DNA from 4 places in the Streptomyces sp. NPDC007971 genome. Region 2 is predicted to be linked to each of the others. Evidence: riboswitches for the same ligand, from Rfam matches in the RefSeq annotation. Region 2 holds a riboswitch; each other region holds the start of a gene.
The links. A riboswitch is a leader RNA that binds a small molecule or an ion and turns the genes downstream of it on or off. The one in region 2 is predicted to bind cobalamin.

Region 1 (7,765 bases), on a different contig from region 2:
GGACGAGCGCGTCCGCAAGCCCGCGCTCGCGCAGCCACTCCAGCGCCCGTACGGTCCCGCGCGTGCCCGGGACCACCACGAGGTCGGCGTCCGCCAGCTCCTCCGGCCGGTCCACGAACCGGACCACGACGCCCGGTTCGGCGGCCAGCGCGTCCACGTCCGTGAAGTTCGACATGAGCGGGATCGCGCAGACGGCGACCCGCAGGACGTCCTCGCCGACCGGGGGAGTCACGGCGGACTCGCGGACCGTGCCCCGCAGGGACACCCTCAGCCCGTCCTCCTCGTCGATCCCGAGCCCGTGCCGGAAGGGCAGGACGCCGTACGTGCGCCGCCCGGTGAGCCCGTGCAGCATGTCCAGGCCCGGCTCCAGCAGGGAGACGTCCCCGCGGAACTTGTTCACCAGGAACCCGGCGACCAGTTCCTGGTCCTCGGGCGAGAGCAGGGCGAGCGTGCCGAAGAACGAGGCGAAGACACCGCCGCGGTCGATGTCGCCGACGACGAGCACGGGCAGCCGCGCGCCCCGCGCGATCCCCATGTTCACGATGTCGGTCCGCCGCAGATTGATCTCCGCGGGCGAACCCGCCCCCTCACAGATCACCGCGTCATACGTGCCCCGCAACTCGGCCAGACAGTCCAGGACCGTGCCCAGCAACTGCTGCTGGCGCCCTCCGTGGTAGCCGCGTGCGCTCATCTCGCCCACCGGCCTGCCCAGCAGCACCACCTGGCTGCTGCGTTCACCACCGGGCTTGAGCAGCACGGGGTTCATCAGCGCGGTCGGCTCGACGCGGCAGGCCTGGGCCTGCATGGCCTGCGCCCGCCCGATCTCAGCGCCCTGGCGCGTCACGAACGAGTTGAGGGACATGTTCTGCGCCTTGAAGGGCGCGACCTTGACGCCCTGGCGCACCAGCCACCGGCAGATCCCTGCCGTCACGACGCTCTTTCCGGCGTCGGAGGTGGTGCCGGCCACGAGGAGACCGCCGTTCACTTCCCACGTCCCTTCACGAGTCGGCGCGCGGCGACGGTGACGCCGAGCGCGAGCAGGCCGACGCGGCGGGAGAGCCGTACGGCCCGGTCGACGTCGGTGACTTGGACGGCCCGCCCGGTGTCCCCGTTGAGGACGGGCCGGTGCTCGACGCGCCCGCCGTAGGAGAGCGTCCCGCCCAGGCGCACGCCGAGCGCGCCCGCGAACGAGGCTTCGACGGGCCCGGCGTTGGGGCTCGGGTGCCTGTGGGCGTCGGCCCGCCAGGCGTGCAGGGCGCCACGGGGATCGGGTCCGGCCACCGCGGCGAGTACGGCGGTCAGCCGCGCCCCGGGCCAGCCGGCGAGGTCGTCGAGGCGGGCCGAGGCCCAGCCGTAGCGCCGGAAGCGGGGCGACCTGTGACCCACCATCGCATCCAGGGTGTTGACGGCCCGGAACCCGAGCAGCCCCGGCACCCCGCCCACCGCGCCCCACACCAGCGCACCCACGACGGCGTCGGAGGTGTTCTCGGCGACGGACTCCACGACGGCCCGGGCGATCCCGTCGGCGTCGAGGGCCTGCGGATCCCGGCCGCACAGATGCGGCAGTCGCGCCCGCGCCGCCTCGACGTCCCCGGCCTCCAGGGCCCGGCCGATGGTCCGGGCCTCCCGGGCCAGCGAAGTACCCCCGACGACCGCCCAGGTGGCGGCGGCGGCCAGTGCGGCGGAGGCGACGGGACGGCGGCGGACGGCCCGTTCGGCTGCGGCGCCCACGGCGACGGCGCCGCCGGCGCAGACGGCGGTGTGCAGCGCGCCCCAGCCGCGGTGGTCGTGCCACAGCACCCGCTCCACGGCTGCGGCCGCACGTCCGAACGCGGCGACCGGATGCCCGCGGCGCGGATCGCCGAGGATCAGATCGCCGAGAAGGCCGGCGGCGGCGCCGTACGCGTATGAGCGATCGGCACCCATCGGCTCAGCCGACCGTGGGCTCGGAGGAGGTTCTGGTACTGGTCCTGGATGGGCGGCCGAGCATGGCGATATGTGTCCTCACTCAGGGTGTCCGCGCCCTGGTTCGACGAGACCGGCGGTGAGAGTTCCTGGCTCCCGGGATGTTCTTCCCCGGTGACAGTGGCGGGACCGCGCCGGATTCGCACCGGCTTCCTCTTCTGCCGCCGTACATGGCCTGGGCAGTCCACCACGCACCCGGAAGAGCCGTCAACTTGCCTTTGACCAGCAATGGTGGACTGTGCTGAGGCCCACATCGCCGACACGCGGGGAGGCGGCGGACGACCGGGGGGAGGTGAATTCCCCATCCCCGGGCGGCATTCGGGGCGCCTCCTTGTGCTCACGGTCCGTGAGGATCTGCAATAGCGCGTACGTGTCATACGGGATGAACGGACGCAGGAGGAGACACGCGGTGGCGCACGTGGGCGAGATGCTGCTGGACGACGGTCAGGTCGTCCTGCTGGAGGTGGCGGGCAAGGGGCGGCCTGCCGGAGTGCAGCGGGTCCCGGAAGGCGAGCCGGCGGAGACCCTTCAGCAGGCGCTCGCCCGGGTACGGCCGGCGCTGGGCGCGCTGGTGCACGAGGCCCGCGGGCTGACGAGACCGCCGGAGAAGGTCACGGTCGAGTTCGGCATCACCGTGAGTGCCGAGGCGGGGGTGGTCGTGGCGCAGGGGTCCACGGAGGCCCACTTCACGGTGACCATGCACTGGTCGGGCCAGGACGGTTCCGACATCCCCGGGCAACGCGGCAGCGAGGGCCGCCCCTGACGAACGGGCAACCGCCCTGCCCGGCACCCGCGAGGGGCCCCGGCAGGGCGGTGTCGGACCTTGCGCGGGCCAGGACTTGGCCGCGGGCCGGGACCCGGCCGGGTCCCCTACCGGGTGCCGCGGGTCGGGCTTCGGCGGCGCGGGCCAGGACTTGGCCGTGCCCCGGACTCGGTCACGCCTCGGCCCTGGTCGCGATCAGGCCTTGGCCACGATCAGATAGAACCCGTACGCCACCGCGGCCGCACAGGCCGCGAAGCACACGTAGGCACCCGTCACGGCCAGCGCCGCGGATCCGCCCTGCGCGGCGGCCTTCTCGCGCCGCGACAGGCCGTTGACACCGAGGGTGAACAGGGCCACCAGGCCCACCGCGAACACGAGGCTGACACCGAAGACGGAGCCGAGAGCCGCCCAGTCGATCTTCATGGGAATGCTTCCTTCAGTTACCGGGTGCTCGGGTTCAGACGGTGGCGGCCGGCGGCGTTGCCGGGGCCGGGTCGGTGGTGGCCGGAGCCGGGATCGTGGCCGTCAGGTCCTCGGTGACGACGCCCGCGGGGGGCGGGGTCACCGCGGCGATGGCGGTGGTCACCACGCCGGCAGGCTCGACGTCGCCGCCGACGACGTTGGTGTGGTCGACGACCTCGCGGCGGGAGAGCTTCCAGATCGCGGCGCTGGAGCCGACGAGGAACACGGCGACGACCGCGGTGCCCCAGTCACCCAGGTCCGTGACGGACTCGGCGCCGGCGCCGACCAGCGCGGCGGCCGGGAGGGTGAGCACCCAGGCGATGGCCATGCGGGTCGCGGTGGACCAGCGGACCACGCCGCCCTTGCGGCCCAGGCCCGCACCCATCACCGAGCCGGAGACGACATGGGTGGTGGAGAGGGAGAAGCCGAGGTGGGAGGAGGCCAGGATGGCCGTGGCCGCACTGGTCTGGGAGGCGAAGCCCTGGCGCGGCTCCAGGTCGGTCAGCCCCGTGCCCATGGTGCGGATGATGCGCCAGCCGCCGATGTAGGTGCCGAGTGCGATGGCGAGGCCGGCCGAGAGGATCACCCAGGTGGGAGGGTTCGAGCCGGGGGCGATCGCACCGCCCGCGATCAGCGCCAGCGTGATGATGCCCATCGTCTTCTGCGCGTCGTTGGTGCCGTGGGCCAGGGAGACCAGACCGGCGGAGGCGATCTGCCCGGCGCGGTAGCCCTTGCGGGTGGCCTCGCCCTCGGCGCCGCGCCCGATGCCGTAGGAGAACCGGGTGGCGAGCAGCGCCGCGACACCGGCCACGACCGGGGCGGCGACCGCCGGCAGCAGAACCTTGGTGACCAGGACGTCGCCGTGGACGGCGCCGAAGCCCGCGGAGGCGACGGTGGCGCCGATCAGGCCGCCCATCAGGGCGTGCGAGGAACTGGAGGGCAGGCCCACGAGCCAGGTCACCAGGTTCCAGAGGATCGCGCCGACCAGGGCGGCGAAGATGACCTCGGGACGGATGCCGTTCTCATCGACGAGACCCTTGGAGATCGTGTTGGCGACCTCCACGGAGAGGAAAGCGCCCACAAGGTTGAGGGCGGCGGACATGGCCACCGCGACCTTGGGCTTGAGTGCACCGGTCGAGATGGTCGTGGCCATCGCGTTGGCGGTGTCGTGGAAACCGTTCGTGAAATCGAACGCAAGTGCGGTCACCACCACAATCGCGAGGATCAGCGAGAAGCTTTCCATTTACCCAGGCAATCATTCGAAGTCATTGGGTGTTGGACCGTAGGCAACCTGAGTGAACGGAAGGTGAACTCAAGCGGGCGTCAGGGTATCGGCAGGAGGAGTGCGTGATTCTGTCCGGATTCGAAGCCTCAGACGCCCCTTGGCCATCGGCCTCCCGCGAGGGCCCGCATCCGGTCCGGCGGCCCGTGAAAGAGATTCCGGTCACCCGTCCGGCCGACCCCCGCGGCGTGCTGCCACAAGGTCCAGGAGGGCCGCCCGCCCGGCAGCGGTCCCGCGTCCGGCGTGCATGACGGACGATCAACGCCGTGCCGGGCGGTCCGCCGCGGACGGTCCGGGGAGAACGCGCGGCTGTCGCCGGTGCGGGCCTTCCGCCGGCGGGCGGGGGCGCAGGCGGCTGGAGGCGGCTGGAGGGTCGCTGTCCGTCCGCTCGCCCTCGCCACTGCCGCGGTCTGTTTCATTCGATGTGTTTCTGTTCGTTCGGCTTTGCGCTGATGTCCGCCTGTTCGGCTGCGCGGCTTCCGGCCTGATCCCTGTGACCGGTCCGCCCGGGGACGCTTTCGCTGGCAGGATCCCCGCATGGCCGAACAGCTGCGGGACGCGAACGAGGAAGAGGCGCGGGTCTGGGAGGAGGTGGTCGCGACGGCCCGCCGGACCGTCGCGGACGGGCTGGTCGTCGGCACCTCCGGCAATGTGTCGGCGCGCGCCGGGGACGTCGTGCTGGTCACCCCCTCGGGCGTGCCCTACGACCGGCTGGCCCCGGAGGACATCACCGGCGTCGACCTCGACGGGCAGCGGGTGCTCGGCTCGCTCGTGCCGACCAGCGAACTGCCCATGCACCTCTCCGTCTACCGCACCACCGACGCCCGCGCCGTCGTCCACACCCACGCGGTGCACGCCACGGCCGTCTCCCTCCTCGTGACCGAGCTGCCCCCGGTCCACTACATGGCCGCGGCTCTGGGCGGCCCCCTGCGGGTCGCCCGCTATGCGGCGTACGGCACGGACGAACTGGCCGAGAACATGCTCCGCGCCCTCGACGGCCGCTCCGGCTGCCTCCTGCAGAACCACGGCATGATCACCTACGGCGCCACCCTCGACCAGGCCTACGACCGCACCGCCCAGCTGGAGTGGATGTGCCGGCTGTGGCTGACGGCGTCGGCGGTGCCGGGGCTGACACCGTCCCTGCTGACGGAGGCGCAGATGGCGGAGGCGGGAACCCGCTTGAAGGGCTACGGCCAACGAGGCTGACCCCGCGACGGCGGCTCCCCCCCGCGCGCCCGCCGACGAGGTGGCCTCGCCCTTCCGCCGGCCAGGCGGCCCGGTCCTTCCGCCGGCCGGTCCGCTCTTCCCTCCGCCGCCGGCCGCTGATCACTCTTTCGGCTGGCCGGTACCGGCCAGCCCCACGACACTGGATCCGTGCGCACCGTCAAAGCGACCGCCGCCGCACTGACCGCCGTCCTGGCCGCCGGCGCGGCATCCGTGGCCGCCGGCCGCCTCGCCAGCGACGCCGCGCTGAAGGCGCCCGCGGGCCGTCCCCTGCCCACCGAACCCCGGCTCACCGTGCACGGCACCGCCGCAGGGCGGATCGCGCTCACACGCGACCTGGCCTCCCTGCGCCCCGGCACCTACGGCCTGGCCGGCGACGGCTCCCACGCGGTCGTCGGCCCCGTCCTGGAGTCGGCCGAGCACACCGCCGACACCGTCGTACGCCGTCTCGTACGCGTCACGCACGGCACCCTCGCCCCCGGCGACGCCGTCTGGCTCACCCCCAACCTCTACGTCGGCAACCCGGACGCCGCCCTCGGCCTCGACCACTCCGACATCGACGTTCCCGGCGAACTCGGGGCCCTGCCCGCCTGGTTCGTGCCCGGCTACCGGGACACCTGGGTGATCGCGGTGCACGGCCTGGGCACCACCCGCGAGCACGCCATGAACGTCATGGACTTCCTGCACCGCCGCCGCCTGCCGATCCTCGCCCTCGCCTACCGCGGCGACCTCGGCGCCCCGCGCTCGCCGGACGGGCTGGGCCACCTCGGCGAGACCGAGTGGCGCGACGTGGACGCGGCGATCCGCTATGCCGTCCGCTACGGCGCCCGCCGGGTCGTCCTCCTCGGCTGGTCCACCGGCGCCACCATGGCCCTGCGCGCCGCGGAGCACTCCGCCGTGCGCGAGCGGGTCGCCGGGCTGGTCCTCGACTCGCCGGTGCTCAGCTGGCAAGCCACCCTGCGCGCCCTCGCCCAGGCCCGTCACACCCCCGAGCCGCTGCTGCCGCTCGCCGTGCGAGCCGCGCAGGGCCGGGCCGGGCTGCACCCCGACGGGGTCGCGGAGATCACCGACCCCGAGCGGCTCGCCGTGCCCACCCTGATCGTCCACGGCCCGGACGACAGGGTGGCCCCGTGGGAGTACTCCCGGCGCCTGGCCGCCCGCCACCCCGACCGCGTCGCCCTGCACACCGTGCCCGGAGCCCCGCACGCGGCGATGTGGAACGCGGACCCCAAGGAGTACGAGGAGCGCCTGCGCCGGTTCCTGACACCGCTGATGTGAGCGTGCCACCCGCCTCTCCGGCACAAGGCGGATGCCCCGGTTCCAGCCATTCCGTTTAAGCCCGTACGACTGGCCTGAACGTGTCTCTTCGCCCGGCACCGGACCCGGTGCGTTGGCCAGCCCCGTCGCCCCCCGTGACATTCCGTTTGGGTTTTCGGACCGTCAACCGGAAGACTGCACCCGTGACGTCCCGTATCCCGCGCGACTCCAGGCTTCGACTCGTCCGACCGCGACCCCTGGCCGCCGCCCCCACAGCTGTGAACCAGCGGCGCCCACGCCGCCCCGCCCCCCGGCCGCCGGAGGGCACTCCCGCCCCGGGTGAACTGGCCAGAATGGCGCGCACCGGCCTGGCCGGCGCGGTCCGCGTCGCGCGCTGGGCAGACGCGGCACTCGGGCCCGGCCGCAACGGCGCCACCACCGACGGCAAGGCCACGCTCTCCGACGCGACCACGCAGGGCGCCGCCGCCGCCCTCGGCCTGAGCAGCGCGCAGGTCCGCGCCGACTGGGACACCGCGCGCCTCGCGGGACTGATCGAGGTGCACGGGGACAGCGCGCGCCCCAGCTGGCGGCTGCGTGCCTGGGACCGTGACGACAGCGCCGTGCTGCGCGGCTGGGTCGCCCTCTTCGACGCCTGGTCGCTGGCCTCCCCGGAACCGGCCGACCAGGAGCCGGCGGCCGTCGCCGAGGTCGTCTCGGCGATGCCCCAGATCCTCTCCTTCCTCCAGCTGTCCGCCGGTCCCGTCCCGGTCGAGCAGCTGCTCGACCTGCTCCAGCAGCGGGTCATCGAACTG
Region 2 (7,765 bases):
ACTCCTCGGGCCTGCGCGCCCCCGCACTGATCGCGTTCGTCAAGGACACGCTGATCTACATCGTGATCACGGTGGCGATCATCTACATCCCGATCAAGCTGGGCGGGTTCGACGACGTCTTCGCCAAGGCGGGCCACGCGTTCAGCCAGGTCAACCCCGCCACCGGCAAGCCGCGCGGCGCGCTCGCCCCGCCGGAGGCGGGCCAGTGGACGTACGCCACGCTGGCGCTCGGCTCGGCGCTCGCGCTGTTCATGTACCCGCACTCGATCACCGCGACGCTGTCGTCCAGGAGCCGTGAGGTGATCCGCCGCAACACCACGATCCTGCCGCTGTACTCGCTGATGCTGGGCCTGCTGGCTCTTCTCGGCTTCATGGCGATCGCGGCCGGCGTGAAGGTCACCAACGGGCAGCTGGCGATCCCGCAGCTGTTCGAGGACATGTTCCCGGACTGGTTCGCGGGCGTGGCCTTCGCGGCGATCGGCATCGGCGCGCTGGTCCCGGCGGCCATCATGTCGATCGCGGCGGCGAACCTGTTCACCCGCAACATCTACAAGGACTTCATCAAGCCGGACGCCACGCCGAAGCAGGAGGCCCAGGTCTCCAAGTTCGTGTCGCTGCTGGTGAAGGTCGGCGCACTGGTCTTCGTCCTGACCATGGACAAGACGGTCGCCATCAACTTCCAGCTGCTGGGCGGCATCTGGATCCTGCAGACCTTCCCGGCGCTGGTCGGCGGCCTGTTCACACGCTGGTTCCACCGCTGGGCGCTGCTGGCCGGGTGGGCGGTCGGCATGGTGTACGGCACGGCGGCGGCCTACGGGGTCGCCTCCCCGACCCAGAAGCACTTCGGCGGCAGCGCCAAGGAGATCCCCGGCATCGGTGAGATCGGCTACATCGGCCTGACGGCCTTCGTGCTGAACGTCCTCGTCACCGTGGTCCTGACCGTCGTCCTGAAGGCCGTGAAGGCCCCCGAGGGCCTCGACGAGACCCGCCCGGAGGACTACACGGCGGACGCGGGCGAGCCGGGGGTCGAGGCGGAACTCCCGCCCGCCACGGCAGGAAGCACCCACTAGCCCCCGCCCAGCGGGCCGCCGGGTTACCACCCACCACGGCGGCCCGCTGTTTCGTGCACACTCACCGGCATGGACCTCCTGATCCGCCGCGCAGACCCCGCCGAATACGCCGCCCTGGGAGAACTCACCGCCCAGGCCTACCTCCAGGACGGCCTGCTGGACTTCGGCGAGAGCGACGCGTACCTCGGTGAGCTCCGGGACGTGGCCAAGCGGGCGGCCGCGGCCGAAGTCCTCGTGGCCGTCCGCAACGCGACAGTCCTGGGCGGAGTCACCTTCGTCCCGTCCGGTGGCCCCATGGCCGACATAGCGGGCCCGGCAGAGGCCGAGATCCGGATGCTCGCGGTCTCGCGCACCGCCCGCGGCCGGGGCGTCGGCGAGGCCCTCGTCCGCGCGTGCATCGACCGGGCCCGCCGCACCGCGGGATGCACCCGCATCGTCCTGTCCACGCAGCGCACCATGCACAGCGCCCACCGCATCTACGAGCGCCTGGGTTTCGTTCGCACACCCGAGCGGGACTGGAATCCCCTCCCCGACCTGGACGACATCACTCTCCTCACCTACGAGTTGACCCTCTGAAGCCACGACGACACAACATCTGGGGGTGACACGACAGCCCGGCACTAGATGTATGCTCATCCTCGCTGTCGTCGCAGGGGAATCCGGTGCGAATCCGGAACTGTCCCGCAACGGTGTACTTGCGTGCATCCGCACGCCCGCGTCAGTCCGAGGACCTGCCGGCAGCACGCACCCGGCCGTCCGGCGCGGGTGCCTTGAGACGTCCGGGCCTCGTGGAGTGGGCTGGTGGACGCGACGCCGTGTGCGCTCGTGCCGCCCCCTGCCCTCCGCAAGGCCCCGTGCCGAGCGAGGGAGAGCCCCACGTGACCATCGCGCCAGCCGACCCGGCTTCAGCCATCCAGGCGACCGGAGCCCCGGTGGAGACCGACGGTCCCGGTGCCGCGCTGCTGCGGACCCTGACCGAGCTGACCGCCGACCTCCCCGACGCCGACCCCGGCCGGGTCGCCGCGGCCGCCCTGCGCGGCCGCTCCGCCCGGGCCGACGAGGCGGAGTTGCGCGAGCTGGCCACGGAGGCGGCCGCCGGCCTCATCTCCGAGGACCCCGCCTACTCCCGGCTGGCCGCCCGGCTGCTGACCCTCTCCGTCCGCGCGGAGGCCGCCTCGCAGGGTGTGACGTCCTTCACCGAGTCCGTAGCCGTGGGCCACCGCGAGGGCCTCGTCGCCGACCGCACCGCCGAGTTCGTCCGGCTGCACGCCGACCGGCTGGACTCCCTCGTCGACCCGGCCGCCGACGACCGCTTCGGCTACTTCGGCCTGCGCACCCTGCACAGCCGCTACCTGCTGCGCCACCCGATCACCCGCCAGGTGATCGAGACGCCCCAGCACTTCATGCTGCGCGTGGCCGCCGGTCTCGCCGAGGACGACAGCGCCCGCGCGGTGGACGAGGTCGCGGCGCTCTACGGGCTCATGAGCCGCCTCGACTACCTGCCCTCCTCCCCCACGCTGTTCAACTCCGGTACGCGCCACCCGCAGATGTCGTCCTGCTACCTGCTCGACTCCCCGCTGGATGAGCTGGACTCCATCTACGACCGCTACCACCAGGTCGCCCGTCTCTCGAAGCACGCCGGCGGCATCGGTCTGTCGTACTCCCGCATCCGTTCGCGCGGTTCGCTGATCCGCGGCACCAACGGGCACTCCAACGGCATCGTCCCGTTCCTGAAGACCCTGGACGCCTCGGTGGCCGCGGTGAACCAGGGCGGCCGGCGCAAGGGGGCCGCGGCCGTGTACCTGGAGACCTGGCACTCCGACATCGAGGAGTTCCTGGAGCTGCGGGACAACACCGGCGAGGACGCCCGCCGTACGCACAACCTGAACCTCGCGCACTGGGTCCCGGACGAGTTCATGCGCCGGGTCAACGCCGACGAGCAGTGGTCGCTGTTCTCCCCGGCGGACGTGCCGGAGCTGGTCGACCTGTGGGGCGAGGAGTTCGACGCCGCCTACCGCAGGGCGGAGGCGGCGGGGCTCGCGAAGAAGACCATCCCGGCCCGTGACCTGTACGGCCGCATGATGCGCACCCTCGCGCAGACCGGCAACGGCTGGATGACCTTCAAGGACGCCGCCAACCGCACGGCCAACCAGACGGCGACCGCGGGCCATGTCGTCCACTCCTCCAACCTCTGCACGGAGATCCTGGAGGTCACGGACGACGGGGAGACCGCGGTCTGCAATCTGGGCTCGGTCAACCTCGGTGCCTTCGTGAGCGACGGGGACATCGACTGGAAGCGCCTGGACGAGACCGTCCGCACGGCCGTCACCTTCCTCGACCGTGTCGTGGACATCAACTTCTACCCGACCGAGCAGGCGGGCCGCTCCAACGCCAGGTGGCGTCCGGTGGGCCTGGGCGCGATGGGTCTGCAGGACGTCTTCTTCAAGCTCCGTCTGCCCTTCGACTCGCCCGAGGCCAAGGCCCTGTCCACGCGGATCGCCGAGCGGATCATGCTCGCCGCGTACGAGGCCTCCGCCGACCTCGCCGAGCGGAACGGCCCGCTGCCCGCCTGGGAGAAGACCCGCACCGCCCAGGGTGTCCTGCACCCCGACCACTACGGCGTCGAGCCGGTCTGGCCCGAGCGCTGGGCGGCGCTGCGCGAGCGGATCGCCGCGGTCGGCATGCGCAACTCGCTGCTCCTCGCGATCGCCCCGACCGCGACGATCGCCTCCATCGCGGGTGTGTACGAGTGCATCGAGCCGCAGGTCTCCAACCTGTTCAAGCGCGAGACCCTGTCCGGCGAGTTCCTGCAGGTCAACTCGTACCTGGTGCAGGACCTGAAGGAGCTGGGCGTCTGGGACGCGCGCACCCGTGAGGCGCTGCGCGACTCCAACGGCTCGGTGCAGGACTTCGTGTGGATCCCGGCGGACCTGCGGGCGCTGTACCGCACGGCCTGGGAGATCCCGCAGCGCGGGCTCATCGACATGGCCGCGGCCCGCACCCCGTACCTGGACCAGTCGCAGTCCCTGAACCTGTTCCTGGAGACGCCGACGATCGGCAAGCTCTCCTCGATGTACGCGTACGCCTGGAAGTCGGGCCTGAAGACGACGTACTACCTGCGCTCGCGTCCGGCGACGCGGATCGCCCGCGCGGCGCAGGCCCAGCCGGCCATCCCCGTCCAGCAGGCGGCCGACCCCGACGCCGTCGCCTGCTCCCTGGAGAACCCCGAGTCCTGCGAGGCCTGCCAGTAGCTCCCGCCCGCCACCCGACCATCACCACTGGAGGACGGCGCCTCGCGCCGACAGCAATGACTCACCAGAACCTGCTCGACCCCGGCTTCGAGCTCACCCTGCGTCCGATGCGCTACCCGGACTTCTACGAGCGCTACCGGGACGCCATCAAGAACACCTGGACCGTGGAGGAGGTCGACCTCCACTCGGACGTCGCCGACCTCGCGAAGCTGTCCCCCGAGGAGCAGCACCTGATCGGCCGTCTGGTGGCCTTCTTCGCGACGGGCGACTCGATCGTCGCGAACAACCTGGTGCTGACGCTGTACAAGCACATCAACTCCCCGGAGGCGCGCCTGTACCTGTCGCGCCAGCTGTTCGAGGAGGCCGTGCACGTCCAGTTCTATCTGACGCTGCTCGACACCTACCTGCCCGACCCGGACGACCGCGCCGCCGCCTTCGCGGCCGTGGAGAACATCCCGTCGATCCGTGAGAAGGCCGGGTTCTGCTTCAAGTGGATCGACTCGGTCGACAAGCTGGACCGTCTGGAGTCCAGGGCCGACCGCCGCCGCTTCCTGCTCAACCTGATCTGCTTCGCCGCGTGCATCGAGGGCCTGTTCTTCTACGGCGCCTTCGCGTACGTCTACTGGTTCCGCAGCCGGGGTCTGCTGCACGGTCTCGCGACCGGCACCAACTGGGTGTTCCGCGACGAGACGATGCACATGTCCTTCGCCTTCGAGGTGGTCGACACCGTCCGCAAGGAGGAGCCGGACCTCTTCGACGACGAGCTGCAGCAGCAGGTCACCGACATGCTGCGGGAGGCCGTCGAGGCCGAGCTGCAGTTCGCGCGCGACCTGTGCGGTGACGGCCTGCCGGGCATGAACACCGAGTCGATGCGGCAGTACCTGGAGTGCGTCGCCGACCAGCGCCTGACGCGCCTCGGCTTCGCCCCGGTGTACGGCTCGGAGAACCCCTTCTCCTTCATGGAGCTGCAGGGTGTTCAGGAGCTGACGAACTTCTTCGAGCGCCGCCCGTCGGCGTACCAGGTCGCGGTGGAGGGCACCGTGGACCTGGACGAGGACTTCTGAGTCTCCTTGTTCCGCTGATCGCCTCCGCGGTTCTCCTGGGCCTCCCCGAGCTGCCGGTCGATGCGCCTGTCGCGCACGATGCCGAGCACGGACGGGAGGGCCAGGAGGACCAGGATGCCGAGCGTGGTGAGCATTCCGATCAGGCCTTCGATCTGGTTTCCGGTCATGTCACCACTGTCGCGCCGAACGCTCCTGACCGGGAGTGGCAGGACTGCCGCACACCATCGATTTACTGCCAGCTCTGAGGCACACTGGTCGCATGCTCAGGAACGTGGCGGCCGTGCTGCTGGACGGAGTGCACCCCTTCGAGCTGGGTGTGGTGTGCGAGGTGTTCGGCATCGACCGCAGCGACGAGGGCCTGCCGGTGTACGACTTCGCCGTGGTCTCGGCGGAGGGCGAGGCGCTGAGCACCCATGTCGGCGGGCTCACCGTGTCGACGCCGTACGGTCTGGAGCGGCTGGAGGAGGCCGACCTGATCGCGGTGCCGGCCGGCAGCGAGTACGTCACCCGGGAGTATCCGCCCGCGCTGCTCGATGCCCTGGCGCGGGCGGTCGGGCGCGGCACCCGGGTGCTGAGCGTGTGTTCCGGTGTCTTCGTGCTCGGAGCGGCCGGGCTGCTCGACGGGCGGCGGTGCAGCGTGCACTGGCGTCACGCCGGCGAGCTGGCGCTGCGCAATCCCCGGGCCGTCATCGAACCGGACGTCCTCTACGTCGACGAGGACCCGGTGATCACCTCCGCCGGCACCGCGGCCGGCATCGACGCCTGTCTGCACATCGTGCGCAAGGAACAGGGCCCGGAGGTGGCCAACAGGATCGCCCGGCGCATGGTGGTGCCGCCGCACCGGGACGGCGGCCAGGCGCAGTACATCGAGCGGCCGCTGCCCAAGGCCCCGTGCGACACGGTCGGCGAGGTCCTGGTGTGGATGGAGGAACACCTCGACCGTGAGGTGACCGTCGAGCAGCTCGCCGCCCGCGCCCATATGGCGCCGCGCACCTTCGCCCGCCGCTTCCAGCAGGAGACGGGGACGACTCCCTACCGCTGGATCCTGCGCCAACGGGTGCTGCTGGCGCAGGAGTTGCTGGAGGCCACGGACGAGACCGTGGACGCGATCGCCTCGCGCACCGGGTTCGGCACCGCAGCGGCGCTGCGCCACCAGTTCGTCCGCGCGCTGGGCACGACGCCGAACGCCTACCGGCGCGCGTTCCGGGGCCCGCAGGCCGCCTGAGCGCGCGCCGGTACCCGGTGGCCTACCAGGGCTGCGGTGTGAGCAGCAGCCGGTGCGGCCGGAGCGTGATGCCCACGCGCGTGGTGTCGTTCGACCCGCCGACCTGCTCGAAGCGGTACTTCTCCGAGATCGCCGCGGTGATCAGGCTCAGCTGGGTCATGGAGAAGTGGTCGCTCGGGCACTTGCGGTTGCCGACGCTGAAGGGGCTCATGGCGTACTTCGGCACGTCCTTGGACCGCTCGGGAAGCCAGCGGTCGGGGTCGAAGTCGAGGTGACGGTCGTAGGAGCTGCCGTCGCGCTGGATGGCGTAGGGGCTGTACACGATGTCCGCCCCGGCCGGAATGCGATAGCCGCCGAGGGAGGTGTCGGTCACCGCGCGCCGCGTCAGAATCCATACGGCGGGACGCAGCCGCATGGCCTCGACGACGACATTGTTGGTGTGCCTGAGCGCACGGACGTCCGCGAATCCAACGGGCCGGCCGCCGGTCACGGATTGGACCTCGGCGCGCACCTTCTCGGCGTGTTCGGGATGTTCGGCGAGGATCTGGAGCAGCCACATGATCGTGGAAGCGACAGTTTCGCTTCCCGGGGTGACTATCGCGACCACCTGGTCGTGGATCTCCTGTTCCCCGATGGGGTCGCCATTGTCGTCCTTCGCCTCCAGCAATGCCGTCAGCAAATCGTCCGGCTTTTGACCAGATGCCCTCCGCTCGGCGACGATCTCGTCGACCAGCAGATGCAAATCGGCCAGCGCCCGGTTGAATTCACGGTTGGCCGGGAACGGCAACCGGTACAAGGGCCCGAGCGGGACGACCATCCTGCGGTACATACCACGGAAGACGGTCGCGAGATCGACGCTGAGCCGCTCCGCGCGCTCGTCCATGAACTCGCCGCGCAGCAGGCAGCGGGCCGCGATCCGTACCGCGACCCGGAAGGACTCCGCGGTGCAGTCGATGGTCTCGCCGGGCTGCCAGCGGCGGGTCAGGGCGTGCGCCTCCTCCTCCATGACCGGCCCGTACCCGGGGATCGCGTCGAGCCGGAACGCGGGCTGGATGGTGCGCCGCTGGCGGCGGTGGCGGGGGCCGTTGGCGGTGGCGACGCCCTCCTTGCCGAGCAGTCCTTCGAGGGACTCCCACAGCGGGCCGTCGATCGCGA
Region 3 (6,539 bases), on a different contig from region 2:
CCGCACCAACTGGCGCCGGCTGGCCGACGCCGGCATCGACGAAGTGCCGACCGGTGACTTCTCGTACTACGACCACGTGCTGGACACCACCGTCATGGTCGGCGCGATCCCCGGCCGCCACCGCGACGCCGTCGCCGCCGACCCGCTCGACGGGTACTTCGCCATGGCGCGCGGCACCCAGGACGTCGCGCCGCTGGAGCCCGCTTCGACCCGCTCACCCTGCTGGACCGTCTGCTGCCGGTGTACGCCGAGGTCCTCGCCGACCTGCGCGCGGCGGGCGCCGAGTGGGTGCAGCTCGACGAGCCCGCCCTGGTCCAGGACCGCACGCCGGCCGAACTGAACGCCGCCGCCCGCGCCTACCGCGACCTCGGCGCCCTGACCGGCCGGCCGAAGCTGCTGGTCGCCTCCTACTTCGACCGTCTCGGGGCGGCCCTGCCGGTGCTGGCCAAGGCACCGGTCGACGGACTCGCCCTGGACTTCACCGGGGCCGCCGCCGCCCATCTGGAGGACCTGGCCGCCGTCGGCGGGCTGCCCGGCAAGCGGCTGGTCGCCGGTGTCGTCAACGGGCGTAACATCTGGGTCGACGACCTGACGGCGTCGCTCGCCACGCTCGGCACCCTGCTGGGCCTGGCCGACCGGGTCGACGTGTCCGCCTCCTGCTCCCTGCTGCACGTGCCCCTCGACACGGCGGCCGAGCGGGACATCGATCCGCAGATCCTGCGCTGGCTCGCCTTCGCCCGGCAGAAGACGGCCGAGATCGCCGTCCTCGCCAAGGGCCTGGCCCACGGCGCCGACGCCATCGCCGCGGAACTCGCCGCGAACCGGGCCGACCTGGCCTCCCGCGCGAACTCCCCCGTCACCCGCGACCCGGCCGTCCGCGCCCGCACCGCCGCCGTCGCCCCGGACGACGCGCGCCGCTCCCCGTCCTACCCCGAGCGGGCCGCCGCCCAGCGCGCCCATCTGCGCCTCCCCCTGCTGCCCACCACGACCATCGGCTCCTTCCCGCAGACCGGCGAACTGCGCACCGCACGCGCCGACCTGAGGGCCAAACGGATCGGCACCGCCGGGTACGAGGAGCGCGTCAGGACGGAGATCCAGGAGGTGATCGCCTTCCAGGAGAAGGCCGGCCTGGACGTCCTGGTGCACGGCGAGGCCGAACGCAACGACATGGTCCAGTACTTCGCCGAACAGCTCACCGGCTACCTCGCCACCCAGCACGGATGGGTCCAGTCCTACGGCACGCGGTACGTCCGGCCGCCGATCCTGGCCGGCGACATCTCCCGCCCCGAGCCGATGACCGTGCGCTGGACGACGTACGCCCAGTCCCTGACCGGCCGCCCGGTCAAGGGCATGCTCACCGGACCGGTCACCATGCTCGCCTGGTCGTTCGTCCGCGACGACCAGCCGCTCGCCGACACCGCCCGCCAGGTCGCCCTCGCCCTGCGCGACGAGGTGAACGACCTGGAGGCGGCCGGGACCTCGGTGATCCAGGTGGACGAGCCCGCGCTGCGCGAGACCCTGCCGCTGCGGGCCGCCGACCGTCCCGCGTACCTGGCGTGGGCCACGGAGGCCTTCCGGCTGACCACCGCCGGCGTACGCCCGGACACCCAGATCCACACCCACATGTGCTACGCCGAGTTCGGCGACGTCGTCCAGGCCATCGACGACCTCGACGCCGACGTCATCAGCCTGGAGGCCGCCCGCTCCCACATGCAGGTCGCCCGTGAACTCGCCGCCCACGGCTACCCGCGCGAGGCCGGACCCGGCGTGTACGACATCCACTCCCCGCGCGTGCCGAGTGCCGAGGAGGCCGCCCGGCTGCTGCGCATGGGGCTGAAGGCGATCCCCGCGGAACGGCTGTGGGTGAACCCGGACTGCGGCCTGAAGACCCGCGGCTGGCCGGAGACCCGGGCCTCCCTGGAGAACCTGGTGGCAGCCGCCAGGACGATCCGCGCGGAGCTGTAGCGGACGTCCCCGGCACCGCACGCCCGCTCCACGTCGGGAGCGGGCGTGCACGGCCGCGACGGTACCGTCGGCACCGCTCGGCGCACGGGTCGGCGGTCCGGGGTCTTCGTGCGTCGCGGCGCTGCCCGCCCGCGCGAACTGCGCATGTGCTGTCCTCGCCATCTGCACATGTGCTGTCCTCGCGAACTGCGCATGTACCGTCCTCGCGAACTGCGCATGTACCGTCCTCGCGAACTGCGCATGTACCGTCCTCGGGAACCGCGCATGTACCGTCCTCGGGATGACCACCGTAGGAGGAACAGCCACGTGACCAGCCGCGTCACCTTCGTCTCGCCCGCGACGAGCCCGTCGCTGCGGTGCGCCCGCTTCTACGACGGCGACTCGGTCGACGCCGTCGGTGCGGCCCGCGCGCGCTCGGCGGCCGGATCGCTGCGCTCGCCCGGCCTCGTGCTGACGTCCCCGAGCGTGCGCTGCCGGGAGACGGCGGCGGCGCTCGGTCTCGACGGCGCACAGACGCCGGAGCTGGGCGGTCTGGATGTGGGCCGCTGGCGAGGCCGCACCCTGGAGGAGGTGGCGGCCGCCGACCCGGAGGCGGTGGGTCGCTGGCTCAGCGACCCCGACTGGGCTGCACACGGTGGGGAGTCGGTGCGGGACGCGTGCGAGCGGGTCGGACGCTGGCTGGAGTCCCTGCGGGACAGCGACGGCCGTACGGTCGCGGTGGTCGAGCCGGAGGTCGTACGTGCTGCGGTCGTGCAGGTCCTTGGCCTGCCCACGGCCGTGTTCTGGCGGCTCGACGTACCGCCGCTGACGGCCACGGAACTCAGTGGGCGGGCCGGCCGGTGGAATCTGCGGCTCGGGCAGCCCCTGGCCACGTCGGACGGCATACCGGACACCGCTGCGGGCAGCACCTCGGCGGGCTGAACCGGAGCAGACAGGCCCAGGCGGAGCGGGCGCCGGTGTTCAGGAGGCCGCGTCCCGGTGCCGGCGCAGCAGCACCGCTATCGCGCAGCGCAGGCAGTGGGCCTGCGCGTCCCGTTCCCCGGCCCGGTGGGGGCTGTCGGACGCCGCGCACGCCGACGGCTGCATGCGGTCCTGCTCGTGGCAGTCCACCGGGTCGTCGACCAATGTCTGCAGCTCCCGCAGGAGTTGTTCGGTCCGCTTCGCCTGCTGGGCGAGCACCCGCACCCGTGCGCTCTGGCCGCCGATCTGCCGCCGGCTGGCGATCAGTTGCTCGTACTCCTCGACGGTGAGAGCGATCGCGTCACGGCCGTCGAGAGTGATGTGGCGTGGCTGGGGATGTCTGCCCACTCGGCTCCTCCGCTCGTCGCCTGCGCCGGTGTCCGGGGAACGCGAGAGGGCCCCCGGAAGGTTCCGAAGGGCCCTCTTGTGTCCCGAAACCGTCAGTTCGAGGCGGGAACAGTCCGCCCGGAAGGAGCCTTGGCGGGCTTGGGATTCAGCTGCCGCTCTGCCAGCTCCCCGAAGAGCAGGCCGAATCCGCCCCACAGGACGGCCTGGATGGCCAGCGCCGAGAGACGGAACCGCCACAGCAGGGCGGCCGGGAAGTCCTTCGGCACCTCGTTGACGACCGGCAGGAACTCGTAGGCCAGGCCGATCACGAAGACGAAGCCGGCCACCGCGGTCACGGTCGCCCACCAGGTGCCCAGACGGGGCGCCAGGCGCTTGCCCAGGATGGTGGCGGCCACCGCGAGGAGGACGCTGAGCAGCATCATCAGGAAGTACAGGGTGGTCCGCTTGCCGATGGTGTCGGGGTTGCCGACCGACGGCGGATTGGCCGGGTACTTCAGGAACGGGACCACGTACACGGCGAGGAGCGCGCAGCCGGACAGCAGCAGCGCGGTCGCCCGCGGGCTGAAGCGGCCCACGCGGCCGAGTGCGAAGCAGTACGCGAGCGCGGCGATGCCGCCGAAGGCGACCCCGTAGACGAGGACGCCGGTGGCGAGACCGGCGGTGGACTGGAGGGAGCGGGAGACGACTTCCATCTCGTGCTCGTGGGAGTGCGCCTCCTCGAAGCCGATCGCCTTGTCGACGTTCGGTTCACCGAGGAGATAGGCGACCACCAGGGCGAGCACGCCGGCCGCCAGGCCGGCGAGCATGCCCCGCACGAGGAGGTTTCTGACCGTTGCGGAGTTCATGGGCGTGCGGCGTCCCTCGGCTCAGTGGCAGGGGAAGCCGAGCAGGTGTCGGGCGTCGTGGACCCACTCGTGGACGTCCGTGCCGTTGAACACGGAGGTGGCGCCCTGCTCGGCGCCGACGAAGTAGAGCAGGACCAGCATCAGGATGCCGAAGAAGACCGCCCAGGGAGCTATCGCCTTCAGCGGCAGCGTGGCGGGAACGACGGGGGTGGTGGCTGTCGGCTGGGCGACGGTCTGCGCCATGGCAGAACCTCCTCTGGGAGTTCGCGTCCCATCTCGGTGGTGCAGTGGACGACGGCCACGGGTCTGACTCACGAAACGCCCCGCAGGGCGCCTCGCACACAGTGGCGCGACCGTGCCGGATTCCCACCGGCTTCCGTCTCGCCGTCGTCGATATCTGACAGACCGTACCGCGCCCCGCGGGCCCGGCCAAGACCGCACCACCCGGCGTGATCTTCCTCTCGCGCCGGGTGGCCGCGACCGGGCAGGTCAGCGGCGACGGAACCCGGCCGGAACTCCGTGGGCACCGGTCGGCAAAGACGCCCCTGCCCTCGTCCCGTTCGGCGGGCGCGGCGAGCCATGCAGGTTTTCCGCTCCGATCCGCTCCGATCCGCTTCGGTTCTCCGGACCTCTCCCGTGCCTGGCGGTGCGCAGGATTCCGGATAAGGCCTCGGCGATACCAGTGTGTTCGGCGTATGCGGCGCACAACTCAGCTTTCCCGTTGCCGAGACCGTTGCCGTTACCGAGACCGTTGCCGACGCCGACGCCGACGCCGACGCCGAGGTGGTCGTCGGCATGTTGCGCACCGGACTCACCGGGCTCACCGGCTCACCAGGCCGCCTCCGGGGCGGTGCCGGGCCCGGCGAGTCCCAGCTCGTGTTCGCCGAGGGGGGTGAAGAAGCGTTCGACGTCGGCGTCGGTGACCTCGGCGAGGGTCGCGGGCGACCAGCGCGGGCTGCGGTCCTTGTCGATGACCTGGGCGCGGACGCCCTCCACCAGGTCGTGCGTGCTCAGGGCCGCGCAGGAGACGCGGTACTCCTGGTCGAGGACCCGCTCCAGCGGGCCGAGGCGCCGGGCACGGAGCAGGGCGGCCAGGGTGACCTTGACAGCGGTCGGTGAGCGGGTGAGCAGGGTCTCCGCCGCCTCCTTCGCGGCCGGGTCGCCGTGGGCGAGCAGCCGCTGCACGATCTCCTCCACCGTGCCCGCGGCGTAGCAGGCGTCGATCCACTCGCGCCGGGCGGCCAGCTCGCCCCGCGGCGCCGGCTGCACATGCCGCCGCAGGACGTCCCGTACGGGCATCTCGGCGAGGTCGTCGACGAAGGCGCCGAGGCCGCCGGCCGGCAGGTAGTGGTCGGCGAGCCCGCACAGCAGGGCGTCGCCTGCGCCGATCTGCGCCCCGGTCAGCGCGAGGTGGGTGCCCAGCTCGCCCGGGGCGAGAGCGAGCAGGTAGGTGCCGCCCACATCGGGGACGAAGCCGATGCCGGTCTCGGGCATGGCGACCCGGGAGCGTTCGGTGACGATCCGCACGCTGCCGTGCGCGGAGATGCCGACGCCGCCGCCCATGACGATGCCGTCCATGAGGGCGACGTACGGCTTGGGGTAGCGGGCGATGCGGGCGTTGAGGCGGTACTCGTCGCGCCAGAAGGCGGCCGAGGCGGTGCCGTCGCCGTCGCGGGCGTCGTCGTGGACGGCGCGGATGTCGCCGCCCGCGCACAGCCCGCGCTCCCCCGCGCCGGAGACGACCACGGTCTCCACGGCCGGGTCGTGCTCCCAGACGGTCAGGGCCTCGTCGATACGGCGCACCATCACGTGGGACAGCGCGTTGAGGGCCTTGGGCCGGTTGAGTGTGATGTGGGCGGCCCGCCCCGAGGTGTGCAGGAGGACGGGTTCTTCGGTGCCGCTCATCCGAACGCCTCCGTCAGGCCACGGGCCACGATGACACGCATGATCTCGTTGGTTCCTTCCAGGATCTGATGGACACGCAGGTCACGGACGATCTTCTCGTTCCCGTACGCGACGGGCAGCCGTAGCCGCCGTGCAGCCCGAGTGCGAGTGCGCGGTCGGCCACCGAGTACCGGTGCCGGTGCAGAACCGCTTCGCCCTCGCGCACAGGCACGGGGCCTGTGGCCTCCCCGGTCGAGGGCCTGGGCGGCCTGCTGCACCAGGGTGCGGCCGGTGCCGGGATCGTGGACGTCGCCGAACGCCCCCGGGTGCCCGGGACGTGCTTGCCGCTGGTGAAGCGGGTCGACTCGCGTGCAGGGGGGCTGTCTTGTGTACGGACCACGGGGCCGGCTCCCGTCGGGCGTTCCGGGCCGCGAAGCGCGCACCCGTTCTCACGGGCGGCCGGGGCCGGGCCGGTCCTGGGAAGCCCTGGCGAGTCGCGGCGGCGTGAAGGTGTAGAGGTCGAGGATCTCCGGCACC
Region 4 (7,765 bases), on a different contig from region 2:
AGCCGGGGCCGAGCACCCGGCCGCTGAGCACCAGCAGAAAGAACATCGGCTCGATCCCGGCCGTGCCCGCGCCGACCGGACGCAACGCCGCCCCGGTCGCGGCCAGCACGCCCAGCATGGCGACGGCCTTCGGGCCCAGCCCGGACTCGGAGATCGTCGCGGCCACCACCGCGACCAGCAGCACCAGCAGGGCCGCGAAGAGCCACGGCGCGTCCTCGGCGTGCGCGCTGAGCCCGGAGTCCGGCGGCGCGAGGAAGGGCCAGCAGAAGGCGACCACACCCACCGCGCTGACCAGCACCAGCGCGGCGAGCGAACGGGCGCCGAGACGGACGGCGCGGACCCGGGCCCGCGGGGCCGTCATGCCAGGGCCTTTCGGACCTCGGCCACCGTCAGCCACTGCTGCGGCGCCAGGATCTTGGTGACCTGCGGGGCGAAGGACGGCGAGGAGACCACGATCTCCGCGGTCGGCCCGTCGGCGATCACCTCGCCGTCGGCGAGCAGCACCACCCGGTGCGCGATCTCGGCGGCCAGCTCCACGTCGTGCGTGGCCAGGACGAGCGCGTGCCCCTCGGCGGCCAGGGCGCGCAGCACCGTCACCAGGCGGGCCTTGGCCGCGTAGTCCAGGCCGCGGGTCGGCTCGTCGAGCAGGAGCAACGGAGGACGGGCGGTCAGGACCACCGCGAGGGCGAGCGCCAGACGCTGGCCCTCGGAGAGGTCCCGCGGATGTGTGTCGTCCGTGATGCCCGGCAGCAGCTCGGACACCAGGGCCCGGCAGGTGCCGGGCTCGGCACCCGCGTCCCGGTCGGCGGCCGTGCACTCGGCGCCCACCGTGTCGGCGTACAGCAGGTCGCGCGGCTCCTGCGGGACGAGGCCGACCCGGCGCACCAGCTCGCGGGGCGCGGTGCGGTGCGGGACGGCTCCGCCGACGCGGACCGTGCCGGACGACGGCTCCACCAGCCCGACCAGCGAGCCCAGCAGAGTGGACTTCCCTGCGCCGTTGCGGCCCATCAGCGCGATGGTCTCTCCGGGGGCCACGGCCAGGTCGACGTGGCGCAGCGCGGTGATCCGGCCCCGCCGGACGGCCAGGGCGCGCACCTCGGCGACCCGCTCGGGCACTCCCGGGCCGGGCACGACGGCCCGCCGGAACAGCCGACGAAGCGGACCGCCGGTGCCGGGGGCCGCCTCGGTCGCCCGGTCCCCGGCGGCGGACACGGTCCCGCGCGACGGAATCCCGACGGCGGACGACGCCGACTGCCGTCCCGGGACTTCGTCGGTGGGGGCCGTCTGCTGGGCCGGGACCCCGCCCGTGGGCGTCGGCTGCTGGGCAGGGGCCCGGGTGCCGGGCGCGGGCCGATGCGTCGCCCGGGCTCCGATGCCGGACTGCGGCTCGTTCGGGTCGTGGGCACCCGTCAGCCGTTCGCGCAGCTCACCGGCGCGACGGCGGGCGTCCCGCACGGTCAGCGGCAGCGGGGACCAGCCCGCCAGCCGCCCCAGGTCCACCACCGGCGGGTACACCGGCGAGAGGGCCATCACCTCGGCCGGGTCGCCGCACAGCGGGGCGGCGCCGGGAGCGGGCAGCAGGACGACCCGGTCGGCGTACTGGATCACGCGTTCCAGACGGTGCTCGGCCAGCAGCACCGTCGTACCGAGGTCGTGGACCAGGCGCTGCAGGACGGCCAGGACCTCCTCCGCCGCGGCCGGGTCGAGCGCCGAGGTCGGCTCGTCGAGCACCAGCACCCGGGGATGCGGGGTGAGGACCGAGCCGATCGCGACCCGCTGCCGCTGCCCTCCGGAGAGCGTGGCGATGGGGCGGTCGCGCAGGTCGGCGAGGCCCAGCAGATCCAGGGTCTCCTCCACCCGGCGCCGCATCACCTCCGGGGCGAGCCCCAACGACTCCATGCCGTAGGCGAGTTCGTCCTCCACCGTGTCCGTCACGAAATGCGCGAGCGGGTCCTGCCCCACCGTGCCCACCACGTCGGCGAGTTCGCGCGGCCGGTGGGTACGGGTGTCCCGGCCGGCCACCGTGACCCGGCCGCGCAGGGTTCCGCCGGTGAAGTGCGGAACCAGCCCGCTGACCGCGCCCAGCACGGTCGACTTGCCGACCCCGGACGGGCCGACGAGCAGGACGAGTTCACCCTCCGGCACCTCGAAGTCGACACCGCTCACGGTCGGTTCGGACGCGCCCTCGTAGGTGACGGCGACCTCCTCGAAGCGGATCACGACGGCTCCTTGGAGTCATGGGGGGCCTTGGGCACGACGAAGGCGGGCAGCAGCGCCAGCAGGACGGCTGCGGCCGGCCACAGGGGAAGGGTGGGGGCCGTCAGGGGGACGACGCCCGGGTTCAGCGCGTCCGGATCCCGTGCGGCGGCGAGCGTGAGCAGCGCGGCGACGGCGGCGCCCGAGCCCGCGACCAGCCAGGCACGCACGCCCCAGGGCTCCGGGCGGTACCGGGTGCGCGGGGTGCGGCGGCCGCCCAGGCGCAGGCCCGCGAGCGCGGCGACCACTCCGGCGCCCAGCACCGGCAGCCCGTAGGTGCCGCCCTCGGCGGTGAGCAGTCCGTACGTTCCCGCGCACACGCCGAGCAGGCCGCCGAGGGTGAGCGCGGCCGTCGTACGGCGCACCGAGGCGGGGACCTCGGCGGTACGGCCGTAGCCGCGGGCGTCCATGGCGGCGGCGAGGGCGACGGAACGCTCCAACGCGCCCTCCAGCACCGGCAGTCCCACCTGCAGCAGGCCCCGTACACCCCGGTCCGGGCGGCCGCGCAGCCGGCGGGCCGCACGCAGCCGCTGGACGTCGGCGATGAGATGGGGCGCGAAGGTGAGCGCGACGACGACGGCCACGCCCGTCTCGTACAGGGCGCCGGGCAGGGACTTCAGGAGCCGGGCCGGGCCGGCGAGGGCGTTCGCGGCGCCGACACAGATGAGGAGGGCGGCCAGCTTCAGGCCGTTGTAGCCGGAGAAGAGGAGGGCTTCCGCGGTGACCTCACCGCCCAGACGGATGCCCTGGGCCCAGTGGGGGAGGGGGACTTCGGGGAGGGTGAGCAGGGTGTGGGTGCCGGGGACGGGGGAGCCGAGCACGACCGTGAAGGCGAGGCGCATGAGGAGGACGGCGACGGCGAGCTTGGCGAAGGCGGTGTAGGAGCGGGACCAGGGGGCGGCGGAGCGGTGGGTGGCCACGACGTAGCCGGCGGCCGCTATGAGGAGGGTGAGGAGGAGGGGGTTGGTGGTGCGGGTGGCGGCGGTACCGAGCCCGAGCGACCAGAGCCACCAGGCCCCGGGGTGAAGCGGGGCGGGGCGCTGATGCCGGGCCGGGGGCGCGACCGCCGCCCGGCGCTGTCGGGGTACCGCTGCGCCCGCCCTTCCCCGCTCTCGGCTCCGCTCAAGCGGGGGGACCCCGATCGCCCCAGCGGCACGACTGCCCGCAACCAGGCGGACACGATGACCCGCACCCGCCCCGACGCGACGGCCCGCAGCCATGACGAGCCTGCCGCCGGAGGTGGCGTGATTCCCCAGGGGCGCGGGGAGCTGCGCGACCGGCCCTCGCGAATTCGCGGCCGGCGGACGAGCGTGCTGGTTCGTAGCGGGGCCGAGTTTGTCGCTGGGGGTGGCGTGATTCCCCAGGGGCGCGTGGAAGTGCGCGACCGGCCCTCGCGAATTCGCGGCCGGCGGACGAGCGTGCTGGTTCGTAGCGGGGCCGAGTTTGTCGCTGGGGGTGGCGTGAATCCCCAGGGGCGCGTGGAACTGCGCGACCAGCCCCCGCCAACCCGCAGCCACCCGACGGCCCGCAGCCAGGCGCCACCCCGTACTCAGGCGCTGCCCCGTACTCAGGCGCCACCCCGCAGGAACACCGCTAGACATTCCCGCGCCGCCGCGCCTGCCACACCGCCGCACCGCCCAGAAGCACGACCACGGCCACGCCGATCGGCAACCCCAGTGAAGGGCCGCCGTCCGACCCCTTCTGCTGCTTCCCCGGCGTCTCCGGCGTCGCCGACTTCTGCGAGCCACCGGCGGCCACCTGCTCCCCGCACCCCTTCTTCGGATACCCGACGATCGCGCACAGCAGGGCGTTCGAGTCGTAGCGCAGGGGACCCGCCACCGCGGCCAGGGCCTCGGCCGTCGTGGCGTCGGGGGCGACCCGCGCACAGGCAGTGCGGCGGGCGGGCGGCGTCTCGCCGGACGGCGCATCCGCCGCCGTGCCGGAGTCGATGACCAGGGCCACCCGCTTCGTGCCCGTCTTCGCGGGCGTGTCCGCGCAGATCGTGGCGAAGTCCGCCGTGCCGCGCGGCCGGCTCGCGTCCGCGGAATCCGCGCTCACCGCGAAACGGAAGCCCTGGACCGCACCGTCGTCGGGGCGGGCGGTCGAGGGCCCCTCGGTGGCGTACGTCCAACGGCCGCCGTCCCGCTCCCAGAAGGACCAGTAGCGGTATCCGGCGGCCTGCGCCTGGGCGCAGGCACCGGCCACGAGGACGAGCGCGGCGACGAGCAGGGCCGTGGCACGGCGGACGGCGGTCACGGCTGCTGCCGCTTCCGGCGGCCGCTGAGCAGGAAGCCGATGCCGATGCCGGCGACGAGACCGACACCGACGATCCACCAGACCTTCGTGCCCGTCTCGTGCTTCGACTGCTTCGCCTCGGTGTGCCCGGCCTTCGCGGCCTGCGGTGCCGGCCCCGTGGCGTCGAGCGCCCGCACCAGATCGGTTCCGCCGAAGTCGCGCGGGTTCTCGCCCATCGCGTGGGCGGCGAAGATCAGCTCGGCGTAGGCGGCCGGGCTGGTCTGCTGCGCCCACTTCACCGCGTTCTTCTCCAGCCAGGCGTACGGCTTCTTCGCCTGCTGCGTCGAACCGGTCGCGGCGAGCGCGACGACCGCGTCCGCGGTGTTGCCGTAGTCGGGCTGGTCCTTGGCACCCGCCAGGGAGGACATGAGATGGCCGGTCCCGGCGACGGCGCCGGCGAGGTACGCGGCGGCGTTGTCCGCCATCTGTGCCGGGGTGGGCTTGCCGGAGGCCGCGCAGGCGGGGGCCTTGTCGCGGGTCTTGCCGGGCTCGACGACGAAGCCCTTGCCGAGCGCGCCCAGCACCCCGGCCGCGGACGCGTCCGCGTTGGCGGCCGGCTTGCCCTTCTTGGCCGCCTGGTAGGCGAACGCGCCGCCGCCGTCCGCGGAGCAGGGGATGGACAGCGTGGCCAGCGCATCGAGCGGGCTCTTGCCCTCGGGGCGCAGCCCGTCGGCGTTCTCACCGGCCGCGGTGAGGGCGCCGATGACGTCGGCGGTGTGGTTGGCGTCGGTCGGCTGACCCGGTGCGTAGCCCCAGCCACCGTCCTTGTTCTGCGTCCTCTTCAGCCAGGTCACGGCCTTGTGGACCTCGCTGTCGTGCCCGCCGAGCGCGTGCAGGGCCTGGACGGCCACGGCGGTGCTGTCGATGTCCGGCTGGGCGCCGCCCTTGCCCAGGCAGGGCTTGGCCGGGTCCGCGCGGAAGGCGGGGAAGCCCCCTTCGTCGCACTGCTGGCCGACCAGCCAGTCGACGGCGGAGGAGGCCGGACGCTGGCCGAGCGTGTGCTGTGCGAGCAGGGCGAACGACTGGCGCCACACCCCGTCGTAGGTCGGGTCGGTCTTCCCGAACAGCCCCGACGGGATCGGCGTCTTCGGGGAGGGGGACGGGCCGGCGGCCATGGCGGGTGCGGCGGCGGCCAGCACGCCTATGGCGGCGAGAGCCGCGGCGCTGCGGCGGACGTTCATGGTCGGCGACTGCCTCTCCTGCGGGGAACCGGCAGCGCACGGGGACCCCCGGGCGGCTCGGCTCCGTAAACCTCGACGGTGCCGTGCGCGACGGGTCGTCGTGCACGTGAGCCGGTCAACGTTCCGTGCGAGGCGGTCCGGCTCACCGTGCGAGACGGCTTACGGCTGCGGGTCAGCGCCGGAATTGCACCGGCTTCCCCCCGTACGAGTGTGATGACGACCCCGCCACTTTACCGGCAGCCGCGCGCGGGCCGAGGGGTGGTCGTGGGCACAGCGCGGCGGTGACCAGGGTCACGGCCACGACGACTGCGGCGGACCGTACCCCTCCGGGCGTCGGCCGGATCATGCTCGTCCTGGCGCCGGCCGGACCGCGCTTGTGCTGGCGTCGGCCGAAATGCACTCGTCCTGGCGTCGGCAGGACGGCGTTCGTCCTGGCGTCGCCCGGATCGTGCTCGTCCTGGCGTCGTCGCCCGGACCATGTGAGCCCCGGCGTTGGCCGGACGGCGCTCGTCCTGACGGCGGCCGGACCATGTTGCCCTGGCGTCGGCCCGATCGTGCTCGTCCGCGGCTCAGGCCGCCTGGGGGCGCAGGGAGCCGACGGCGACGTCCAGGTAGTTCGCCATCCGGTGCAGTGCGCGGGCGCACTCCGGGGGGTCCTCGCCCTCGGCCACCCAGTGGGCGAGCCGGTCGGCCGGGCCGGCGTGCCAGGCCGCCGTGACCTCGTCGCCGGCCTGCCGGGTGAGGACCATGCGCTCGGCGGACGGCTCGTGCGCGACGGCCGGATCCAGGTCGAGCCGGGTCAGCCGGCCGGTCGCGGCCGGGTAGGCGAACTGGATCGCGGCGGCCCGCTGCCGGGTCGGGGCCACGGCCGGCAGCCCGCCGGTGGCCAGGGCCGCGGCGGCCCGTGCGAGATCGACGCCGGTGGCCCGCTCTACCAGCAGCGGGATCAGATCACCGGGCAGGTGCGGGACGACGTCGGTGACGCGGGGCCCGCGGGCGGTGAGCCGCAGACCGATGTGCACGACGGTGTGCGCGAGACCGAGCGCCCGCACGGTCCGCTCCACCGTGTGCCGCAGGAACGGGTTGTGCAGCAGCCCGTCGTGGGCGTGCACGACGTGACGCAGCGGCTGCCGGGCGGGGGGCGGGCCCGGAGTCGTACGGGTGAGGGCGGCGATGCGGACCTCGTCGTCGAGGACGACGGTCTCGGCGGAGACGAGCGGTCCCTCGGTGTCGTCCCGGCCGGCCGGCGCGATGGCGCGGCGGGCCAGCAGGGACCGTAACGCGGCCGGATCGGCGCAGGCCCGGGCCGTCTCCTCGGGGATGCGGGGCAGCCCCAGCCGGGCGGCGATCCGGGCCGCGGCGGGCAGGTGGCCGCGGGTCCAGGTCAGCACGCCGCATATCCCGTACCGGGCCGCGTGCCGCGCGACCGCCTCGGCCGTGGCCGGCCCGTGGCCCGGGTCGGCCACGATGTGGCCGGCCAGATAGGGCAGCGCCCAGCCGGGCGGGGCGGCGCCGGCCAGGACCACCGGGTGGGCCGCGGCGATCCGCGCCAGCGCGAACTCGCCGTACGCGGCCCGCCGGACGGCCCCGAGCAGAAGGACGGGATGCGGCATGGTCGCCTCGCCATCGCGGGGAGAGTGCGGACAGAGGAACGCCCCGGATGCTGCTCCCCCATAGGCAGCACCCGAGGCGGGTCGATCTTGCTCTCTGTGTCTCGATCCTCACCCACCGCACCGTCAACTGTCAACGATTACTGCCTAATTCCGCAGGAGGTGTTGGCGCATCTGGTCGGCGCACGGGTGACCGGGTAGCCTCGCGTCAGCCAGCCACCGAACGGACGACACGCCCAGGGGGGACCTCGGTGAGTGACACCCATGCCCCGCTGGCCGCTGCGCTGGAGCGGCTCGGGGAGCTGACCGGCCGCCCCGGCCGGCTGCCGGAGGTCCTGGACGTGACCGACCTCTCCCATCGCACCGGCATTCCCGTCGGCGTCGTCGTCGAACTGCTCTCCGGAGGCCGCGCGCCCGAGGCCT

Region 1: another riboswitch for cobalamin. It lies ahead of ACFZCP_RS13175 (cobalamin biosynthesis protein); the one in region 2 lies ahead of ACFZCP_RS02670 (ribonucleoside-diphosphate reductase subunit alpha).
Region 3: another riboswitch for cobalamin. It lies ahead of ACFZCP_RS28820 (CbtB-domain containing protein); the one in region 2 lies ahead of ACFZCP_RS02670 (ribonucleoside-diphosphate reductase subunit alpha).
Region 4: another riboswitch for cobalamin. It lies ahead of ACFZCP_RS18150 (prenyltransferase/squalene oxidase repeat-containing protein); the one in region 2 lies ahead of ACFZCP_RS02670 (ribonucleoside-diphosphate reductase subunit alpha).

What each region holds. Positions count from the first base shown of each region.
Region 1 covers NZ_JBIBJK010000005.1:407,148-414,912, forward strand. The annotation lists gene ACFZCP_RS13170 (cobyric acid synthase) at 1-985, opposite strand, end outside; gene ACFZCP_RS13175 (cobalamin biosynthesis protein) at 982-1,926, opposite strand; cobalamin riboswitch at 2,028-2,170, opposite strand; gene ACFZCP_RS13180 (CU044_2847 family protein) at 2,375-2,728, shown strand; gene ACFZCP_RS13185 (hypothetical protein) at 2,924-3,151, opposite strand; gene ACFZCP_RS13190 (inorganic phosphate transporter) at 3,186-4,433, opposite strand; gene ACFZCP_RS13195 (class II aldolase/adducin family protein) at 5,010-5,678, shown strand; gene ACFZCP_RS13200 (alpha/beta fold hydrolase) at 5,847-6,974, shown strand; gene ACFZCP_RS13205 (hypothetical protein) at 7,157-7,765, shown strand, end outside.
Region 2 covers NZ_JBIBJK010000001.1:588,489-596,253, reverse strand. The annotation lists gene mctP (monocarboxylate uptake permease MctP) at 1-1,070, shown strand, start outside; gene ACFZCP_RS02675 (GNAT family N-acetyltransferase) at 1,140-1,646, shown strand; cobalamin riboswitch at 1,669-1,824, shown strand; gene ACFZCP_RS02670 (ribonucleoside-diphosphate reductase subunit alpha) at 1,949-4,321, shown strand; gene ACFZCP_RS02665 (ribonucleotide-diphosphate reductase subunit beta) at 4,378-5,385, shown strand; gene ACFZCP_RS02660 (hypothetical protein) at 5,298-5,552, opposite strand; gene ACFZCP_RS02655 (helix-turn-helix domain-containing protein) at 5,645-6,610, shown strand; gene ACFZCP_RS02650 (cytochrome P450) at 6,633-7,765, opposite strand, start outside.
Region 3 covers NZ_JBIBJK010000014.1:249,937-256,475, reverse strand. The annotation lists partial or broken gene metE (5-methyltetrahydropteroyltriglutamate--homocysteine S-methyltransferase) at 1-1,965, shown strand, start outside; gene ACFZCP_RS28835 (histidine phosphatase family protein) at 2,272-2,886, shown strand; gene ACFZCP_RS28830 (hypothetical protein) at 2,926-3,273, opposite strand; gene ACFZCP_RS28825 (CbtA family protein) at 3,366-4,118, opposite strand; gene ACFZCP_RS28820 (CbtB-domain containing protein) at 4,140-4,361, opposite strand; cobalamin riboswitch at 4,398-4,542, opposite strand; gene ACFZCP_RS28815 (enoyl-CoA hydratase/isomerase family protein) at 4,947-6,023, opposite strand; partial or broken gene ACFZCP_RS28810 (acyl-CoA dehydrogenase family protein) at 6,020-6,289, opposite strand; gene ACFZCP_RS28805 ((2Fe-2S) ferredoxin domain-containing protein) at 6,452-6,539, opposite strand, start outside.
Region 4 covers NZ_JBIBJK010000008.1:47,300-55,064, reverse strand. The annotation lists gene ACFZCP_RS18170 (ECF transporter S component) at 1-361, opposite strand, end outside; gene ACFZCP_RS18165 (ATP-binding cassette domain-containing protein) at 358-2,220, opposite strand; gene ACFZCP_RS18160 (CbiQ family ECF transporter T component) at 2,217-3,398, opposite strand; gene ACFZCP_RS18155 (SCO2322 family protein) at 3,850-4,512, opposite strand; gene ACFZCP_RS18150 (prenyltransferase/squalene oxidase repeat-containing protein) at 4,509-5,732, opposite strand; cobalamin riboswitch at 5,846-5,972, opposite strand; gene ACFZCP_RS18145 (hypothetical protein) at 6,302-7,345, opposite strand; gene ACFZCP_RS18140 (XRE family transcriptional regulator) at 7,594-7,765, shown strand, end outside.